DNA from 2 places in the Streptomyces sp. NPDC058678 genome. Region 1 is predicted to be linked to the other one. Evidence: riboswitches for the same ligand, from Rfam matches in the RefSeq annotation. Region 1 holds a riboswitch; the other holds the start of a gene.
What was found. Region 1 has a riboswitch for S-adenosylmethionine ahead of ACFWWR_RS01785 (amino acid ABC transporter permease). Riboswitches for the same ligand answer to the same signal wherever they lie in the genome.
Positions count from the first base shown of each region.

Region 1 (3,188 bases):
CGCCAGGGCGCGTGCGATGGCCACGCGCTGCTGCTGGCCGCCCGACAACTGCCGCGGGTAGGCGGCGGCCTTGTCGGCCAGACCGACCCGGTCCAGCAGTTCCCGGGCGAGTGCCTGGGCCTCGGCCTTGCCGAGTTTCCCGGTCGCCACCGGGGCGGCGGCCACGTTGTCCAGCACGGTGAGGTGCGGGAAGAGGTTGAAGTTCTGGAAGACGAAGCCGATGCGGCTGCGCTGGGTCAGGATGGCCCGTTCGCTCAGCTCCTTCAGGCGCTCGCCCTGCCGGCGTACGCCGATCAGCTCGCCGTTGACGCTGACGTGGCCGATCTCCGGCTTCTCCAGGTGGTTGACGACCCGCAGCAGAGTGGACTTGCCGGAGCCGGACGGGCCGAGGATCACGGTGACCTCGCCGGGCCGCACCGTCAGGTCGACCCCGTCCAGGACCCGGTGGGTGCCGTACCACTTGTGCACGTCGTGCACCTCGACGGCGGCGGCGTGGTCGATCGTCCCGGCGGTCATACGGCGGCCTCCCTGCGGATGCGGTCCCGCAGGTCGGTGAGACCGGTCCGCAGCTTCTGCAACGGCGTCGGCGGCAGGGTTCGCGTGGCGCCCCGGGCGTAGTACCGCTCGACGTAGAACTGGATGACGGACACGACGCTGGTGAGGATCAGGTACCAGACGGTGACGACCAGCAGGAGCGGCACGATGTCGCCGGGGTAGGTGGCGCCCATGGTCTGCGCGGTGCCGAACAGGTCGAGCAACGACACGTAGAAGACCAGCGAGGTGGCTTTGATGAGGCCGATGAGCTGGTTGACGTAGTTCGGAGTGATGGACCGCAGCGCCTGTGGGAAGACGATCCTCCTGAACTGGTAGCCCTTGGGCAGGCCGAGCGCGGAGGCCGCCTCGTGCTGGCCCTGGTCGACGGAGAGGATGCCGCCGCGGACGACCTCGGCCGCGTACGCCGCCTCGTTGAGGCTGAGTCCGATGACGGCGACGGCCATGTCGGTGGCGAGCCGTGACTCGTCGAAGGTGAAGAAGGCCGGTCCGAAGGGGACGCCCACGCTGAGCGTCCGGTACAGGGCGCTGAAGTTGTAGAGGAACAGCAGCACCACGATCAGCGGGATCGACCGCAGTGCCCAGACGTAGGTCCAGCTGACGGCGCGGAGCACCGGGCTGCGCGAGAGCCGGGCGAGGGCCAGCAGGATGCCGCCGAGGAGGCCCAACACCGCGCTGTAGGCGGCGACTTCGAGGGTGATGAGGAGCCCGTCGAGGATGGTCGGCCGCAGGAACCAGTAGCCGAACCGGTCCCACTGGTAGAAGGGGTTGGACACCAGGCCGTGGACGAACTGGGCTGCCAGGACCAGGACGACCGCGGTGGCGATCCAGCGTCCGGGTCGCCGCAGTGGCAGAACTCGCTGGGCGGCGAGTGGTCTTGACGGTGTGTCGGCGGGCGGTGGTGCCTCGGCGAGGGACACGGCGGCGCCTGGGGGTTCACTCATGGAGGGCTCCGGCGGGGCGGGGTCGGGACCCCCCGGGACAGCGCGAACGTGGTGCCGCTACGGCGGCCGCTCCGCGGCGGCGGGACGTGGCACACGGGAACGCACGGTGACCGGGGGCTGGGCGGACGACGACGCACCGCGAGGGCGGGCTTCGTCAGGAACGCGGGGGCTGGGGAAGGACGTCAGCCCCGACAGCGGGCACGGCCCGGTGCGGTACACAGTGCGCTGCTCACGCGGAGCAGATCGACGGCCCGGTCGGCGACGAGCTGGTGCGCGTACGGCGGAACGCAGCTCTGGGAGCGGCGCGTGGCCGTCCTGGGAGCTGCGTACATGCCCGTCACCCTGCTCTTCCGGCCCGAAGGGCCCTCGCGCTTACCGAATGTCATTCGGTCCGGTCGTCACCTGGGGCACCCCACCGCGTGCGAGGGTTGCCGGTCAGCAAGCCAGGGCTTGTCGCTGACGCTCATTACCGTTCTGGCAGTCAGTTAAGACAAACGCTCGAACGAATGTCAACGCCGGTCCGCCAGATGGAACGCGCTACGCCCTCTGAGCCGCGTGGGCGGCCCAGTCGAGGATCTGCACGGCCGCTCCGGCGGCCTCCAGGCCCCGGCAGTGGGCGTGGTGCCGTCGGGCGATGCCGTCGAGGTCGAGGTGGATGCCGAAGGCGGGGTGGGCGGCCAGGCGGCGGGCGTAGGCCCACAGGACGGGGTGGTCGGCGACGCGGTGCACCGCGGCGGCGTCCAGGTGGTGACGGTGCACGGTGTCGAGTTGGACCAGTGCGGCCCACAACTCGACGTCGGCCGCGGTGATCTGATCACGAATCAGGTAGTCGCGTCCGACGAGCCAGTGCTCCAGTGAACCCAGCGTCCCCAGCAGCTTGTAGAGCGCCACGTCACGCGCCCCGGTGTCGGGGTCCGCCGCCCCGGCCGCCTGTGCGGCCTGCTCGATGCCCTGCCCGCACAGTCGCTCCACGGCCTCGATCTCCGACTCCGCCCCGCACGGGTACAGCGCCGAACGGCCGCCCCCGAAGTGCCGGGCCAGGTCGCGGGTGATGTCGGGGGCGTGGGTGCTGACGATCCGCCCCGACCAGTCGTCACTGAGCACCGGCCCGGCGGCGGCACCGGTGTATCGGTGCACGCTCGCCTCGTAGAGCGGGCGAAGTGCCAAGTGCCCCCCGTCGGGACAGTCCGGGACCGCGCCCAGAAGCGTCACGGGGCAGACGTCGTCGAGTCCGAGCAGGCTGTGCGTCACGGCGATGCGGAGGCCGTCGGGACACGTGGGCGACAGGTGGAGGCGATAGCGGCGGGGCACGGCGTAGTGCCCGCTGCGCGCGTCCCTGCCGATCCGCCCCCGGAAGGCCGGGGCGGGCTGGGCGGAGGGGACGGTGGCGAGCGGTGTGACGGACATGGTTCTCCCCGGGGTGGGTGCGTGGACGTACGCGCGGCGGAAGCGACGTCGGGCGGCGAGAGGGCGGCCCTCCCCCGCATGCGACGGCTGTGGCGGCCGTCGGGGCGTGGCGGAGGACCGGGCTCAGCCCAGGGGGCTCATCGCGCTGCACACTCGCAGCAGATCGATGTGCCGGCGGGAGGTCAGAAGGGGTGACTGCCCGGAGGTACGGCTCACGTCGGCGGTGACCGGTCCAAGGCGCCCCATGTTTCCCTACCTGTTCACTAGGATTCCCCTCTGGAGTGT
Region 1 is NZ_JBHXSG010000001.1:416,799-419,986, reverse strand. Features, by position in the region: gene ACFWWR_RS01790 (amino acid ABC transporter ATP-binding protein) at 1-516, opposite strand, end outside; gene ACFWWR_RS01785 (amino acid ABC transporter permease) at 513-1,496, opposite strand; SAM riboswitch class IV at 1,860-1,967, opposite strand; gene ACFWWR_RS01780 (glutathione S-transferase family protein) at 2,034-2,903, opposite strand; gene ACFWWR_RS01775 (putative leader peptide) at 3,027-3,149, opposite strand.

Region 2 (3,188 bases), on a different contig from region 1:
AGATCGCGGCGGACATCCTGCCCAGCGCCTGGCCGTCCTGGTGGCGGTGCTTGCGCACACCCACGTCGACCTGGGCCAGTGCGTCGAGGCCCACCAGGTGCAGGGCGTCGATCAGCATGCCCAGCTCCACGCCGTAGCCCACCGGGAAGGGGAGCTGTTCCAGGAGCGAACGACGGGCCGCGTACTCGCCGCCGAGCGGCTGGACGAAACCGGCCAGCTGCGGCCAGTGCATGTTCAGCAGCGGGCGGGCCATCAGTTCGGTGACCCGGCCGCCCTGGCCGGCCGCGCCGCGCAGCGGACGGTCGTACATGCCCTTGACGAGGTCGATGCCGGGGTCGGTGAGCAGCGGGCCCACGATCCCGGAGACGAAGTCGGAGGAGAACTCCTTCAGGTCGGCGTCGATGAAGCAGACGATGTCGCCGCTGGTGACCAGGAGCGAGCGCCAGAGCACCTCGCCCTTGCCGGGAGCGGTCGGGATGCGGGGCAGGATGTCGTCGCGATGGACGACCCGGGCCCCCGCGGCGGCGGCCACCTCGGAGGTGCGGTCGGTGGATCCCGAGTCCACGACGACTATCTCGTCGACGAGCGGGACCTGCTGCATGAGGTCGTGACGGATCACGGCGACGATGTCACCGACCGTCTCCTCCTCGTTGAGCGCGGGCAGCACGACACTGACCGTCTGGCCCGTGGCGCGTTTCGCGGCCAGGATCTTGTGGAGCGGGCGATCGGTCTTCGACCAGGAGTGAGTGCTCAGCCAACGCTCGACTTCCTTCAGCACAGTGCGCGGCTCCTCTGCGTTCTCTCGGCGAGCGTGTGATCCATGGTCTCTCGCAGAACATGTGATCCATCTCGCGGTTCGGACGGCTATCTCAACTGTCCTGGCCTTCGGTTACAGTCTTGAACAACGCTGATGACCATCGCATGTCGGGGTCCGCGTTCCGTTTCAACGATCAACAACTACATACCGCTCATCCAGAGGGGCAGAGGGATACGGCCCGATGAAGCCCCGGCAACCCTCCAGTCGGTTCTCGTCACCAGCGAGGCTCCCGACTAGGGAAGGTGCCAAATCCGTCTCACGGCGAAGTGCGTCGTGAGGAAGATGAGGAGAAAGGGCCTCGCCTCCATGGCTGTGCAGACTGATGCAAGCACCACGAACACCGTAGACCTCGGCCCCGCCGCCGCGCTGAGCTGCCGCGAGTGCGGTCACCGCGTGCCCCTCGGCCCGGTCTTCGCCTGCGAGGAGTGTTTCGGCCCGCTCGAGATCGCCTACGACTTCTCCGCCTACGACACGGAGGAACTCCGCAAGCAGATCGAGGCGGGACCCGCGAACATCTGGCGCTACGCGCCGCTGCTGCCCGTCCCGGCCGACGTGGCGGACAAGCCGAACATCAACCCCGGCTGGACCAAGCTCGTCCAGGCCGACAACCTCGCCCGCGAGCTGGGTGTCGACGCCGGCAAGCTCTTCGTCAAGGACGACTCCGGCAACCCGACGCACTCCTTCAAGGACCGCGTCGTCGCCCAGGCCATCGAGGCCGCCCGCGCGTTCCACTTCACCACCCTCTCCTGCTCCTCCACGGGCAACCTGGCCGGTGCCGTCGGCGCCGCCGCCGCCCGCGCCGGATTCCGCTCCTGCGTGTTCATCCCGCACGACCTGGAGCAGGGCAAGGTCGTCATGGCCGCCATCTACGGCGGCGAGCTCGTCGGCATCGAGGGCAACTACGACGACGTGAACCGCTTCTGCTCCGAGCTCATCGGCGACCCGGCCGGGGAGGGCTGGGGCTTCGTCAACGTCAACCTGCGGCCGTACTACGCCGAGGGCTCCAAGACCCTGGCGTACGAGATCTGCGAGCAGCTCGGCTGGCGGCTCCCGGACCAGCTGGTCGTCCCGATCGCCTCCGGCTCGCAGCTCACGAAGATCGACAAGGGGCTGCAGGAGCTGATCAAGCTCGGGCTCGTCGAGGACAAGCCGTACAAGATCTTCGGTGCGCAGGCCGAGGGCTGCTCGCCGGTGTCCGTCGCCTACAAGGCCGGTCACGACGTCGTCCGGCCGCAGAAGCCGAACACCATCGCCAAGTCGCTCGCGATCGGCAACCCGGCGGACGGTCCCTACGTCCTCGACATCGCGCGGCGTACCGGCGGTGCGGTGGAGGACGTGAACGACGAGCAGGTCGTGGACGCGATCAAGCTCCTCGCGCGCACGGAGGGCATCTTCGCGGAGACCGCCGGTGGTGTGACCGTGGGTGTGACGCGGAAGCTGATCGAGAGCGGTCTCCTCGACCCGACGAAGACCACGGTCGTGCTGAACACCGGTGACGGTCTCAAGACGTTGGACGCGGTGGCGGGGACCGGGCTGACTGCGACCATTCGTCCGAACCTCGATTCGTTCCGCGAGGCCGGACTCGCATAGCCGTTGTCATCTGCGGGCCGGTGGGGGCTGGTCGCGCAGTTCCCCGCGCCCCTGAGGGCGATTACCTGACCGGAGGTCATCAGACATGAGCGTTACCGTCCGCATCCCCACCATCCTGCGCACCTACACCGGTGGCAAGGCCGAGGTGGCCGCCGAGGGGGCCACCCTCGCCGAGGTCATCACCGACCTGGAGAAGAACCACACCGGCATCGCCGCGCGAGTCCTGGACGACCAGGGCAAGCTGCGGCGGTTCGTCAACGTGTACGTCAACGACGACGACGTCCGCTTCGAGCAGGGCCTGGAGACGGCGACGCCGGACGGTGCCGGAGTCTCCATCATTCCGGCCGTCGCCGGCGGCTGATTATTACCGTCGGTAACGCCGGTTACCGAGCGTTTCATTGAATTGCCCCCTCCGTGAGAGAAGCGGAGGGGGCAATTCAATGTGGTTGAGCGCGGTACAGTTGGGGAACGCGATGCCGATCCCCGGGTCGGAAGCCCTTGATCTCCACCTTGCACCCGATAAGAAGTAGCCAAAGTGTGCGCTTCTTTCGCGGCTTTTGTGCTTTTTGTGGAGCCCGACTTGCCCCGAATTCGGGTGAATTCTCGCCACATTCCGGACCCCGCGCGTCCGGAATTCTCGTCCGATTGACCTGTTGCAGAGGGCAGTTGGACAGATACATTCGGCCGCGGTCGACGCGTTCCGGCGCACGCCCCCAACCATGTGGGGGGTGAGGTCTGACCCGGATCCGCGAAGTGCGGATCTGTGCAAGGGCCAGTAATA
Region 2 is NZ_JBHXSG010000059.1:50,367-53,554, reverse strand. Features, by position in the region: gene ACFWWR_RS37595 (glucosyl-3-phosphoglycerate synthase) at 1-778, opposite strand, end outside; SAM riboswitch class I at 966-1,106, shown strand; gene thrC (threonine synthase) at 1,124-2,407, shown strand; gene ACFWWR_RS37585 (MoaD/ThiS family protein) at 2,493-2,768, shown strand.
Region 2: linked by a shared signal. The riboswitch ahead of thrC (threonine synthase) and the one ahead of ACFWWR_RS01785 (amino acid ABC transporter permease) in region 1 are both predicted to bind S-adenosylmethionine.